2 regions of the Flavitalea antarctica genome follow, and region 1 is predicted to be linked to the other one. Evidence: riboswitches for the same ligand, from Rfam matches in the RefSeq annotation. Region 1 holds a riboswitch; the other holds the start of a gene.
The links. Region 1 has a riboswitch for cobalamin ahead of ACX0G7_RS09265 (ribonucleoside-diphosphate reductase small subunit). Riboswitches for the same ligand answer to the same signal wherever they lie in the genome.
Positions count from the first base shown of each region.

Region 2: linked by a shared signal. The riboswitch ahead of ACX0G7_RS00425 (TonB-dependent receptor plug domain-containing protein) and the one ahead of ACX0G7_RS09265 (ribonucleoside-diphosphate reductase small subunit) in region 1 are both predicted to bind cobalamin.

Region 1 covers NZ_JBTLQG010000007.1:63,068-70,529, reverse strand. The annotation lists gene ACX0G7_RS09280 (FAD-binding and (Fe-S)-binding domain-containing protein) at 1-317, opposite strand, end outside; gene ACX0G7_RS09275 (response regulator) at 422-856, opposite strand; gene ACX0G7_RS09270 (ribonucleoside-diphosphate reductase subunit alpha) at 1,182-3,563, opposite strand; gene ACX0G7_RS09265 (ribonucleoside-diphosphate reductase small subunit) at 3,628-4,596, opposite strand; cobalamin riboswitch at 4,719-4,919, opposite strand; gene ACX0G7_RS09260 (patatin-like phospholipase family protein) at 5,216-6,751, opposite strand; gene ACX0G7_RS09255 (alpha-L-fucosidase) at 6,865-7,462, shown strand, end outside.
Region 2 covers NZ_JBTLQG010000001.1:122,774-130,235, reverse strand. The annotation lists gene ACX0G7_RS00435 (gliding motility protein GldB-related protein) at 1-710, shown strand, start outside; gene ACX0G7_RS00430 (YncE family protein) at 726-1,796, opposite strand; gene ACX0G7_RS00425 (TonB-dependent receptor plug domain-containing protein) at 1,803-3,776, opposite strand; cobalamin riboswitch at 3,891-4,082, opposite strand; gene ACX0G7_RS00420 (Gfo/Idh/MocA family protein) at 4,421-5,506, opposite strand; gene ACX0G7_RS00415 (response regulator) at 5,785-6,168, opposite strand; gene ACX0G7_RS00410 (sugar phosphate isomerase/epimerase family protein) at 6,264-7,238, opposite strand.

The DNA.
Region 1 (7,462 bases):
GGCTGAACCCGCACCCACTTTTCTTCCGGGTTGATCTCGATGATAGAGGTGAAGTTTTTTGAAACGTCTACGATGATGCCACTGCCAACTACCTGTCCTGCCAGCGAGGTGCCTGCAGTCCTTGGAATGAGTGAGGTATTTTCGCGGTCAGCAAAAGCGATCAGTTTCTTAAGGTCATCCTTTGTTTTGGGAATAGCTACAGCGAGAGGCTTCTCACGATATGCTGATGCGTCTGTCGCGTAAAGAATCCGCATTGTATCATCATCATATAACTCTCCATCCAGTTCGCGGGCGAGGGCACGCAATTTATCATGCATCAGTCGGTTGATTTTACACTTAAAAACAACGCAATTTACTGATTTATTTGCGAGCCTGATACAGTGAGGCATTTACAGGCAGCAACGCCCACGAAGAAAGCGTATTAAATGTCCGCGTTCTGGTGTATTTTTTTATCGTTGAACCACAAGTTCACGATAGAAGATGTCATGGTTGCAAGCTCTTCAAAGGCGACGGGCTTACGGAGAAAACAACTTGCACCCATCTCATAGGAAGAGTCACGGTCTTTTTCCAGTGTTGAAGTTGTTAGCACGATAACGGGAATCGCTTTCCAGTTTCGGTTTGCCTTCAACTCCTTCAAAACCTGCAGACCCATCATTCCAGGCATGTTCAGATCAAGCAGTATCAAAGAAGGGTATTGTTCCCGTGGTAGTGTATTAAGTGATTCGATTAACTGATCTCCGTTTTCGATGAATACATAGTCAATATTGAAATCGTTCTCGATAAACGCGTCTAAAATGATCTGCCTGTCGTCCGGATCATCGTCGACGATGAAAATAATATTCTTCTGATTCTTCATACAAGTATGTTTTATGGGCCTATGACCGGGCTAATCCAGTTCATATGGGGCATGAAAGCATTCGTGTTTTCTGCGGTATTTATCGCTTCTTCTTTAACTTATGGCAATAAATCAATTTTCAAACCAGATGTCACTCCGGCCTATGCATAAGGGTTGTAGACTAATTTCTACACCAAATATCCTTAATTTCTGATAATATATTCTAAGATTAAACATTTATGATTAGCGTTGACTATCAGATAGTTCAGTCTGTGATTCCTGGCATAAAAAAACCAGGCTTCCGTAAGGAAGACCTGGTGGTATTACAATGAACAAGTAAGCGTGTTTAAGCACTGCAGGTTACACAGCCTTCTTCCATGGTACACACAGCACCCGCAGGCATTTCGGCGTCCACAGGCTGACCCAGGGACTGCTGGTTGATCATGGGTTCAACCATTTTTCCACCCTGTTTCTCAACAGTAAACTGGACTGCCTGGCTTGCGGCTTTGGATCTTAAGTAGTACATACCTGTTTTCAACCCACTCTTCCATGCGTAGAAATGCATTGAGGTAAGTTTGCTGCTGGATGGTGAATCGACGAACAGGTTCAACGATTGGGACTGGCAGATGAACGCTCCCCGGTCAGCAGCCATATCGATGATGTTACGTTGCTTGATTTCCCAAACGGTTTTATAGATGTTTTTAATGTTCTCAGGAATTCCATCAATTCCCTGGACGGATCCATTGTTGGTCAATATGCGGTTCTTCATGTCGTCGTTCCACATGTTCAGCTCTACCAGGTCTTTCAAAAGATGTTTATTTACCACCACAAATTCACCGCTCAGAACACGACGGACATAGATATTTGAGGTATAGGGTTCAAAACATTCGTTGTTGCCGAGTATCTGCGAGGTAGAAGCGGTAGGCATAGGTGCAATGAGTAAAGAATTTCTTACGCCATGTTTGATGACTTCAGCCTTCAGCGTGTACCAATCCCAGCGCAGGGTGGGTTCAACGTTCCACATATCAAACTGGAATATACCCTTTGACACTGGTGAACCGGGGAACGATTCATAATAACCTTCCAGTTTAGCAAGGTCCTTGGAAGCGGTCATTGCGGCAAAATAGATGGTTTCAAAAATTTCCTTGTTGAGCGCTTTTGCCTTGTCGCTTTCGAATGGAAGCCGAAGCAGGATGAACACGTCAGCCAATCCCTGAACCCCCAGCCCAATCGGGCGATGGCGCACATTAGAGTTCCTTGCTTCTTCAACCGGGTAATAATTATTATCGATGATCTTGTTCAGGTTTTTGGTCACCTGGTAGGTCACTTCATAAAGTTTGTCATGGTCGAAACTGCCATCAATAACAAAACGTGGCAGGGCGAGGGATGCGAGGTTACAAACGGCAACCTCGTCGGGAGAGGTGTACTCCATGATCTCTGTACAGAGATTCGAACTTTTTATGGTGCCAAGATTCTGCTGATTGCTTTTCCTGTTTGCAGCATCTTTATATAGCATATAAGGAGTGCCTGTCTCGATCTGTGCATCAAGTATGGCGAACCAGAGATCCTGGGCCTTTATTGTTTTTCTTGCACGGCCTTCCTTTTCATAACGTTCATACAGTTCTTCAAATTCTTCACCCCAGCAATCCTGCAATCCCGGTGCTTCATGCGGGCAGAACAGGCTCCACTGGCCATCTGCTTCAACACGTTTCATAAACAGGTCGCAGATCCAGAGTGCATAGAACAGGTCGCGGGCACGCATCTCCTCTTTACCATGGTTTTTCCTGAGATCAAGGAAAGCAAATACGTCTGCATGCCATGGTTCAAGATAAACTGCGAACGCGCCTTTACGTTTGCCGCCGCCCTGGTCAACATAACGTGCAGTATCGTTAAATACACGCAACATAGGAATGATACCATTGCTTGTACCGTTAGTGCCACCAATATAACTTCCGGTTGCACGGATGCCGTGGATAGCAAGACCAATACCACCGGCGCTTTGTGAGATTTTTGCAGTTTGTTTCAGTGTATCATAAATACCATCGATGCTGTCTTCCTTCATAGTCAGCAGGAAACAACTGCTCATCTGTGGTTTTGGAGTGCCGGCATTAAACAGGGTGGGGGTGGCATGTGTGAACCAGCGCTCACTCATCATATGATAAGTGCTGATCACAGATTCAATATCATTTTTATGAATGCCGATTGCAACACGCATGTACATATGTTGCGGGCGTTCTACCACCTTGCCATCAACTTTTAACAGGTAGGATTTTTCGAGCGTTTTGAAACCGAAGTAATCGAAGCCATAGTCGCGGTCATATATGATTGTGCTGTCAAGCAGTTCTGCATTTTCCTGGATGATGTCCCAGACATCATCAGATAACAGCGGTGCTTTTTTGTTTGCTTTTTTATCAACGCATTCGTATAATAAATGCATTGTTTTTGAGAAACTTTTGATGGTGTTTTTGTGCAGGTTGCTAACTGCTATCCTGCTGGCCAGCTGTGCGAAGTCAGGATGTTTGACGGTTAACGAAGCCGCAGTTTCCGCTGCCAGGTTATCCAGTTCAGTAGTTGTAACCCCATCAAATAATCCTTCAATCACTTTTTTTGCTACGTCTATCGAATTGACAAATCTCCTGTCTAATCCGTAGCAAAGTTTTTCAATGCGGGCTGTAATCTTATCAAATTTTACAGACTCCTTTTTTCCGTTTCTTTTTATTACCTGCATATCGTTAACATTTAATGGGTATTGTATATAGTATCCGTGGTTAGTATTCCTGCGCTCAGTTCAATTAAAAATCATCTTCAAGGCTGAAGGTCTGGGAGTCTTTATTTCCTGCCATGACACCTGCTTTCTGGTAATCTCCTACACGTTTCTCGAAGAAATTAGTTTTACCCTCAAGTGAGATCATTTCCATGAAATCAAAAGGATTGGTTGCATTAAACATCCTGTCATAACCAAGTTCACTAAGCCAGCGGTCAGCAACGAATTCGATGTATTGCTGCATCAGCTTTGCATTCATGCCTATCAGTGCAGCAGGTAATGCCTCGGTGATAAATTCTTTTTCGATCACCACCGCATCTGAGATAATCTTATGAACCTGTTCCTGGGAAAGCTTGTTACTCAGCATGCTGTACAACTGGCATGCAAATTCACAATGAAGTCCCTCATCACGGCTTATGAGTTCATTACTGAATGTGAGGCCCGGCATAAGCCCTCTTTTTTTCATCCAGAATATGGAACAAAAACTTCCGCTGAAGAAGATTCCTTCAACAGCCGCGAAAGCCACCAGGCGTTCTGCGAAATTTCCCTGGTCTATCCAGCGAAGTGCCCATTCAGCCTTCTTCTTTACCGCAGGAACGGTATCAATGGCATGGAACAAACGTGTTTTTTCTTTGGGATCTTTAATATAGGTATCAATCAATAAGGCATAAGTTTCGGAATGGATATTTTCCATCATGATCTGGAAGCCATAAAAACAACGTGCTTCCGGAAGCTGAACCTCGCTCATGAAGTTTACGGCCAGGTTCTCATTTACGATTCCATCGCTGGCAGCAAAAAAAGCGAGGACATGTGAAATAAAATGTCTTTCTCCATCGTTTAAAGACGACCAGTCTTTCATATCGCCACTGAGGTCAATCTCCTCAGCAGTCCAGAAGCTGGCTTCGTGCTTTTTATACATTTCCCAGATCTTGGGATAATTAATCGGAAGGATAACAAAACGATCCTTATTCTCTCTTAACAACAATTCAGTTTCCATCGCAAGTGTATTTAGTAGATGACAATTTTATTTGCCTGTCGGCAGACACAATAAGGAGGCATCAATAAAGCATAACCGGTTGAAATAAAAATCCAGTCACTTTGGCCTTTCCTCCGAAAGCGGACAGTGTTTGTCACCTGGCAGGTCTTCTGGCTTACTCCGCCGTTCATTACCTTCCCATCATAATATTGATAGTGGTGTGTAGTTTGAACGGCCCGGAACTCATGGCACCAAGGAGTTTACAGCTACGGGGATAGCACCGGATTCGCACCGGTTTCCCTTTTAGTCCCGCCCATGCGGGAACCAAATGACAGGTTCAAAAATAGGAAACGCGGCTATCCCCGGGGGATTTGAATATCCCCACCGTGTTGATAACTGTTCCACGTCCCCAATGGCTGGCTGGACTTGTAAATTCCCATGAAACCCCCGTCAGAACTGACTTTCGTTCATCGGCACTTGACGAATTTGGTGCAAGGTTTGCCAGTGCAAACACTTACTCAAAAAAGTGTTAATCATCTGAATCTAAAAGCTCCGGGTGTTCGTATTCTTATTACCTGCCCTGGCTTCTGATAAAGGTGGTCCGGATCTCTTCATGAACTCCGGCCACCTGCGGGCAGGATCACAGGCGCTGTCGTTCAAGCTTAAACGCTTCCCAGTCAAAACCGGGAACTTCTTTTTCTTTGCCATCAACCCAAACCTTACCACCGAGAAAAAAAGTTTTTGCCGCTTGTACTCCTCTTAAAAACAACTCTTTTTTTGCTTTTTCATCCATTCCAAAATTCAGCCAGTTGTATTCAGCAGCATCCACATAGCCGATGCACTTTTCATACATGGCGTTTCGCTTCAGAAAATCGCGGTCATAATAAAATCTTACCGTACTGAAAACGGTCATCAAATACTGAAATAAGCTTTTTGATTCAGGCTCTTCTTTTCCGGGACTGATATGTTTATCATCTTCCAGCTTTACCCCAAACGTTGGCAATCTTGAACTCACTACCGTCGAGTTGTGAAATACGTTAATCGGGAAATTTGACAATATTCCGCCATCCACAAACAATGAAATCTTCGGTGCACTTGTTTTCTTATCCCTTAGTGTAGCAGTCATCTTTTGTAGCCGGCTGGTATTCTGGACGTGTTGCGGTACGGCTACACGGAACGGTTCAAAAAAGATCGGTATCGACATTGAGGCCCTCACGAAATCCGCAGGGTTGATGGAAGGAGGATCCGCCCAATAGTCGGCCGCCATTAGTGGAAATTCCACTTTTGTCTGCGCGGTGATGTCACTCGCAACGAGGGTGAGATAAGGGTAAGGAACCGAAACATCATCCCCTGGAATATTTTGTGCGATGCGTTCCGGGCGCATTTCAATGTTCCCATATCGCTCTGTAATCTTCGTTTCCAGCTGTTCAAGCGTGCTTATGTTATTTCTTTGTAAGATCTCTGTGATCCACTGATGAAAATTTTTGCCTGTATTGATACCAAAACCGGCACGCGCGAACCGGAGCCTGAAATAAAAGAAAATAGATAATTGTATCACCAGGGCAATCACTGAAAGCAGGGCCAATGCGCTGAATATTTTGTGTATAACGGTAAACAGTGGCGAAAAAACCAAATGGTTATCAACCTGCTGAACAATGATTATATAAAACGCATAAAGGATCGGTATAACCACAGAGCAGCCAACAAGGAACTTCAACAAACGGGTGCCGAAGCGGTAGTTAATAAAAATCCGGATCAACCTTTTCGCCAGCCAGTGCCCGTCTACCAGGTGCCACAAATCATAACTCATCAACTCATGTAGCATGATCTCGGACTGCAGCCTGAAGTCATGGCCAGGATAATTTTTTCTGTCAACTGCCGCCAGCATCATAGTGGTAATCGCACCAGCACTCGTACCGGCCAGCCTGAGGAAACGAAAACCCAGTTTTTCTAATGCATAAGTGTAACCTATCAATGCGATACCTAGAACACCCCCGCCTTCCTGCACATAATTGACATATTCATATTCGTTACCATCCTCCCTTAATACAAGGTCAGAATAGACCGGTTTCTTTCCGTTGTTTCTTTGCCTCAGCGTCTCATCTATTTCCCTGATCAGTTCATCTGCGCCTGATTCGTCAATAAACTGCCTGACCGACTTATTGGTTACCGACATTGAATTTTTTTAAAGACTTAAAATACGACTTTCTGAATTATTCATTAGTTTCAACGGGCCATTTGTAAATTAAGGTTGCTCTGTGCATCATCATAAACATTCAAACCAGCCAGATGAATAACAAACTGCGGATCAGACTGATTGCTTTTTTTACAACAATAACGCTGTTGTATAACGTTGATGGATACTCGCAAAAATATGAACCCAACTGGGCGTCTATTGACAGCCGCCCCATACCTTCATGGTTCGAGGACAGCAAATTCGGCATTTTTATACATTGGGGATTATACTCAGTACCAGCCTGGGCACCGACCGGTCCCGAAATCCCAACCTATTCAAAATATGCGGAATGGTACGGTAAACGAATGACGGATAATAATGCTGTTGGAAAGATGTTTCTTGCCCACCATGAAAAAACCTATGGCAAAGATTTTAAATACAATGATTTTGTCAGTGGCTTTAAAGCGGAGATGTTCAATCCTGATGAATGGGCAAAGTTGTTTGAGCAATCCGGTGCTAAGTATGTAGTGTTGACCTCCAAACATCATGAGGGTTTCCCACTCTGGCCCAGTGTACATTCCTGGAACTGGAATGCAATGGATGTGGGACCACATCGCGACCTGGCAGGCGATCTGTCGAAAGCGGTAAAAAAGACAGGCTTGAAAATGGGTTTCTATTATTCACTCTACGAATGGTATAATCCCTTGTATA
Region 2 (7,462 bases), on a different contig from region 1:
TCAATGACTATCCTGCATTCTGGAAGAGCGTTCGGAAAAATACGCTTGCGATTAAGTCGCAGGTCGACCAGATTGAAAAAAGTGTCGACCGTTTCAGGTTATTATATCCATCGATCAGACCTGCAGGAATTTATTTTACTATCGGCGGGCTGAAATCAGGTGGTACAACAACAGATAATATGGTGCTGATCGGCGCAGAGATGGCTGCCGCAGACACCGGTACTGATGCTTCGGAGCTCAGTAACTGGCTCCGCTCAGTGTTCAGTAGCCAGATCAATGGGAATATTGTCGGGTTGAATATTCATGAGTATGTGCATACGCAACAAAAAAAGAAAGGATCCTCCCTGCTTGCCCAATGCCTCCAGGAAGGATCCGCTGACTTCATTGCCGAGTTGGTTACGCGTCAAAAGAACCTCAACGATTATATGATTTACGGCCAGAATAATGAAACAAGCCTGAAACTCCGTTTTCGAAATGAAATGTGGCGGAGATCGATTTCAAACTGGCTGTACAATGGCGAAAAATCAGACCACCCGGATTTAGGTTATTTTATGGGCTATACGATCTGCCGGGCATTTTACAACCGGGCTACAGATAAGAAACAGGCCATCAAGGATATCATTGAGCTAGATTTCAGCAGCAAGGATTCCGTGTCTGCCTTTCTTGATAAATCATATTATTACGAAAATCCTAACATCCGGACGCAGTGACACCATTGCAATTTCCTATTCTTTCCAGATACCTACGCTATTAGGATTTACACCGGGACTTACTGAAAAGGAATATTTTTTCTTACCGGTCTTATCAAAGCAAAACACTTCACCCGAGATGGTATAGTTTTTTGCGTCAGTCACGAACACTTCACCTGTGGCGTTGTCGATGGTGAGACCGTAAGGCGACACAATTGCAGTACCATCAGTTACAAAATTCGGAGAAGCCTGTTTGAAATCATTTGTATTCAACAGTCTTACTGTATTCACCCCAAGATACCCGCCGGTAACCAATAGCTGACCTTCATAGAAACGCATCTTTCCGACCGTTGTATCGGCTTTTTTAATGATCGATCCGGTGGCAGCATTAAATTTGACCAGGGAGGGCTTGATGCTTCCATAGTTGCCTGTACAGGCCACATAAACATTTCCAGCCTCATCTGCAGCAATTCCACCAGGATTTACACCTACTGTTATCTTCCTGATTTCCGTCATTGTTGTAAGATCAACCACTGAAACAGTTGAATCAGGAATTGGATTAAAACCGCCCGAATTAGACACAAATAATCTATCACCCGCAATGGCCATCATTTCCGGGTTCGCACCAACCGTTATGAATTTCTCAACCTGCAGTGAATTCGTATCTATCACCGCTACGGTACCGTCATAGGATGAAACAAGCACCTTGTTTTTATAAGGGAGTGCATACCGTGGCAATCTTGGGGCACCTGAAGTCGTCTTCAGTTCAATCTTCCGGAGGCTTTTTGCAGTTGCAGCCTCTGAAACCTGTACATAGCTTGAACCGTTCATTACTATATAGATCTTTGCCCCATAAATAATCAGGTCATTGCCGGTATCGCCGAGTCCACTTCCATTAGCAGTTGCAAATACGTCAGTGCTGGTCGTATTATTAGCTGCATTGTAAAAAGTAAGAGTGGTGTTGTTCTGACTGAATAATCCTTCGTTAAGTACATACAGGCCCTTTGTGATCTTTGGTTGCTCCTGTCCACCCACATCATCTTTACTACAGGAAGCAGCGAACATTGCAATCATACCAGCCATTAAAAAAACGCTTGACTTTTTCATCTTGAGTTATAAATTATTAAAAGTTAAAATTATTTTGTAAGACCTTCCCGGCATCGGGTAATAACTCACCACGTCATACCGTTCATTGTTGATATTATTTATTTCAGCTTTAGCTGTCAACAGCGATTTTGAAAGCCTGAATTGCCTTGCCACAAAAACATCACAGGTGATCCATCCATCCAATTTGTTGAAAGCATTATTTTCTCCCAGTGTAAACCGTTTGCCAGAAAACAACAGCCCGGGACCGGCGGTCCATTTACGGTAAGAAAATGAAACCAGGGCTGAACCTGAATGATTAGGAGTATATGGGATCCTGTTATTATAGGTGGTTGAGTTGGCATCGGTTTTGTCTGATGCGCGCTGCCAGGTATATGCTATTCTCGTGAACCAGTTTATCTCAGGGGAAAGCTTCCCATCAAGTTCCGTCGTCAGATCTACGCCGTTAATATCAACAATACCGAGGTTGAGCATTGTCCACACAAACAGGTTCCTGTTTGGCACGGCAACGATTTTATCTTTCACCTTCAGATGATAAGCATCAAGGCTTGCCCCCCATTTTTTTATAGCACGATCATAGGCTTTGGTAAAACTTATACCGATATTGTAATGATCTGCGAACTCGGGCTTCAGTGACCTGTTACCAATCAGGGTATAAAAGAGGTCATTAAAAGTGGGCATTCGAAATAATTTCTTATAAAATCCCCTGACAAGTAAAGGTCCATTGTTACCCGGCTTTACACTCAAAGCTATCGTTGGAGTAAACTCATTACGAAAGGAAGGAGCACCATTGTTTGTGTGATCAGCAACATAGTTGTGTAATACCGATGTCTTAAACTGCCACGCGCCGGTGTTATAATTTAAGGACAAATTGTTCCAGGTCGCTATTCTCTCCGGCGAACTGTAATTGGTAGTGTTGGCTTTTAGTGAAGTATATGCGAGATCTGATGATGCCGCAATAACCAGTTTGTTCCCGGCTTTATGACTGGCGGCCGCACTAAGATAGATCTCCTGTTGCCTGTAGTCCTGACTAAGTCCCCCCTGGTTGTTAGGAAAATCCGGATCGGTGTACCTGGTACGGTTGTATTGATATTTTGCTGAAATAACCAGGCTTGTGCGCGTCCGTATTTTTGTCCTGAATCTCGTCTGCGCATATAGGTCGCTGTTAGATAATTGCTGAACGGAGCGATCATTGAAGAAAACGATAGGGCCCGGCAATCCCCGTTCAGAAACATAGGATCCGATCTTTGTTTGCCAGTTTGCACTGTCGTTGAAAACATAGGTAAGATTCGCTTCGGATTGCACGGCACGCACGATCGAGTTGTTTCTTTCTGATTTGTATGACAGATTCCCGTTTTCAATCGTGACCGGGTAATTGCCGGTCGAATAAGTAGCCTCCACATTTCCGCTTAGGACAAGTTTGTCGTTCAAAGGAAGGTACAAACCGGCGAACGGCTGAAGGTGTTCAAATGAACCTGCTTTTATGCCTGTCTGCCAGCGAACAGTTCCAACACCTGCCAGGTCATATGTGTTGGATTCGATGGCAACGGTTGTTCCTGCCGCGGCCGCCCTTGCCGGAACCAAAGTTTCCTGTATTCCAGCCTGGTGCAGCTGTAAAGACTGAACAAAAGTTGTTGAGAAGCGACTGAGATCTATTTGTCCTGTCTGCAGGTCCGAAACAGGGATGCCATCATATAGGATACCTGTATGTGCGGCTCCAAGGCTTCTTACTGAAATTGTCTTGAGGCCACCGGTACCACCATAGTCCTTTATTAACACTCCGGAAAAATAGCGTGCCGCATCTCCTATTGAGTAAGCATTGATATTGTCAAGCTGCTTTCTATCAAAAGCCTGGACCGGGGTGATTGATTTGAATAACTGTGGCTTGCCTGCTGCGCTCACCGTGACGGTACGGAGAATTGCGGCTGAGTCTTTATCCTGCGCAATTCCTGAAACAGGTATATAGCATAATACTGAGTTCATCACAGCGACTAATGATACCCATGCATAGCGATATACAACAAAAAATCCTCTTTTACAAAAAATGAACATTATTAATAACTGCTTATCCTCACCGCCTTTTCCACGAAAGCATGTGACTGATGATAGTTATGGCAGGTCTTCTGGCTTGAAGCGCGATCTGGCGGCCTTCCCGTTTCCTGATGAGACAACAGTGGCAGTAGATGAGATCGCTATTTGGCTTCTTACAGCTGCGGGAACAGCTCCGGTTTTGAACCGGATTCCCTTTTAATTCCGCGAAACACGGAAACCAATAACTGGCGGCAAATATATATTTTTAGATTGAACAGCTGCGAACTTTTTCGCGATCACCCAATTCGATGCCGGGATGTCAGAGCACCGGCTTTTTAACCTGGGTGCTAATAATACAGAAGTGTGAACAAAAACTGTGTGAGCAAACACTGTGCAACAAGGAATGGTTAACAGATACTGGTTAACAAAGATTACTTTACTAAAACGGGATTAACACAGGCTGATGAACCATCCTGTGTTACGACGAGTGGTTAACAAAGACAAAAGCTAACTCCGACGGTGTAAACAAAGACAATGTCACTAACTACTCAGCAAGCTGATAATAATGCTGGAGCGGTTTTATAACAGTTGCGTGGCTATTTCAGCGTAACTATCTCCCCTGTTCTTACAGATTCGTCACAGGCAACAGCAATACGCAGGCTGTTGATCCCGTCTTCGATTGAGTCCGTAAGATCCAGATCCTCCCGGATAGCTTTCAAAAAGAAAGCCTGCTCCCGGTTACAGAGTTCCTGGTGGTCCGGTTCGTCAAGAAGATTTATCCACTCATCTTTTTTGGTAAACTCCTGGCTACCGTCTATATCAGCATGATGAACACGGATGGATTCTGTTTTTGTATGTGATTCGACATTATCAGACTTACCTGTGCCACCAGCGTTTTGAGCAACGATAGAAACGGAACCTTTTGGCCCGAAAACATCTTTCACAAAAAAAGCCGTCTCACTAACCATTGGTCCCCATCCCGCTTCATACCAGCCAACAGATCCATCTTCAAACTTTAATTGAAGTTGTCCATAATTGTAATTGCTTTCAGGGATCTCGTTGGACAACCTGGCACCGATTGCATGAACTTTTACAGGTTTAGACCTTGTCATCTGGCACATAACATCTATATAATGCACGCCGCAGTCGACAATCGGGCTGAGACTATTCATCAGGTTCTTGTGAACGGTCCACATGTTACCATGAGATTGCTGGTTAAGATTCATTCGCATTACCAGTGGCTTACCCATTTGTTGTGTAAGTTCTATGAACCGCATCCATGAGGGATGATAACGGAGAATATACCCGATCACCAGTTTCTTACCAGCGTCCGCTGCAGCTTTTGCCACCCGCTCTGCTCCTTCAATAGTATCTGCCAATGGTTTTTCAATAAATACATGACAGCCGTTTTTAAAGGCCGTGATAGCGAATGACTCATGCGTATCTGGATACGTTGAAATACAAACTGCATCAGGTTTGGTAGATGACAAAGCCTCTTCATAATCACTAAAGAGCGCGTATCCACCTCCAAGTTTATCATTTAACACTTGTTTGCTTTTCCCGGTAGAAACGAGTCCGCAAATTTCAAAACCTTCGATGTTTGCATATGCGGTCGCGTGTGAAGCGCCCATGTTACCACATCCTACTACGAGTATTCTAACCGGCTTGTTATTATTTGTCATGAAGTTTATACTGTTTGTCTGTTGGATTAATTTATATTGATCGTTATCCTGTCTTATTAAATGACAAAATAATATGGGACGCAAATATACATCCTAAAACAGTAGTATCCATCCTTCAGAGCGGGTAGTGTCCATCAATCAGAGCTAAGTATGATCCGGACTATTAACGATGTAATAATAATTGGAGAAAAAATCTGTCTGCTGGCTGGGAAGCAGGTAAAGCGTAAAACAACACGTCCCGGATCAGGCCGGGACATGTTGTTTGCTCTATTTGTGTTTTACTGCAATTGACTTTTTACGGATTCATACAAATGAACGCGGGTGAAGGGTTTGACCAGGAAGGCGTCGGCCCCGTTTTCAATCGCCAGGTCTTTAGCGGCACCATCCGTGCCTGATATCATGATGACTCTTGTTTCGGGATGGGTTTTCTTAATTGTACTAATGAAGTCGATTCCCAGTCCATCAGGCAAGCGGTTGTCTAACAGGACCACGGCCGGCTTTTCCACATCAAGATATTCCCGGGCAGCAGTAATGGACTTTACATGGTCCACTTCCATTTCGTCACCGGTAAGCATGATATTCAGAAGCAAACACATGTCCGCTTCATCTTCTACTAGCAATACTTTCTTGGGCTTTGTTTTCTGGAGTTTAGTCGCGGGCATACAATGAAAAGATTATGGGTGATTTTGGATGTTCCACACATAATAAAAAACTGTGCCAACACGGATCATCATTTTGGATTCTACAATTACAGGGTTTACACTAATGCTTTCCGGGCGAATTCCACACATTTGGCAGTCTCCCTGACCGCATCCGAACCTTCCGGAATCGGGTATTCCAGCTCGATGGTTGCGGGAAAACGATATTTGTTTTTTCGCATCAGCTGAAGCGCCTGGACTATCGGGGTGTCTCCTTCACCCCATGAAACATTCGCTCCGCCATTCTCTTTTGATTTACGATCCTTTACGTGCATGCTCACTATGTTCCGGTGTTTTTTTGTGATCAGGTCAATCGGATCAAATCCGGCAGCAACATAATGACCCATGTCGAAATTCAGGGCATTGTAAGCTGACTGGCCCAACGCTTCGTCCCAGGCCGTAATGGTCTGTTGCAAGTGACCGTGATAACCCACATAAATTTTGTGTCTCGTGGCCATGTCCCCAAGCCTTTTGGTTTGTTCCGCATTCCGAGGCAGCTCTACAGTAACCTGGTTAGATCCAAGTGCTTTTGCCGCCCTTAATGCATAATCAATTTCCTGGTCGCTGTTTTTAACGCCGAGTGCAGACGGTTTGTATGCGTAAATACCTACGCCTGCATCTTTATACATTTTACGCACCTGTTCGAATTTCTTCATTGGCACCGCACCCCGCCAATCCTTCATGGAAGCAGCATGGGCCGCCCGCTCAGCTTCTTGTTCGGGTGTCGGCTTCTGACCGGGAACAAACTTTGGACCCACCGGTGCACCGGCAAACTCTTCGACAGCATTACCCATCAGCTCGATTGCGCTGATATTACAGTCTACACAGTATTTAAGGATTTGCTCAACCGATGATGGCATGCTACGCCATGAATAACTTATTACTCCAACCTGTACCCCGTTAAATAATGAATTTGGTTTGCCAAGGTTCCTGATTATAGCCGGAAAACCTGATACATAGCCCGATGCGAGTGTCGCACCGGTGAGTGATACTGCGGATGCGATAAATTTTCTCCTTGACCATTGACCTTTCATATTTATAGCTTATTTGGATGAAGTATTGAAGCAGGTGACAACTGCAATTTATCATTTATACTTTCTATCCCAACATAAATATTGTAGGAGATTTCCTCATCATACCTTATTTATTTTCTGGTCACATCTTAATTATTTTCCGGTGACACCTATTTTTATCTGACACCCGAATGATTTCCTGATCGCGGCTTTTCCTTGTCACCCCGGGCGAAAACTTTTTATCA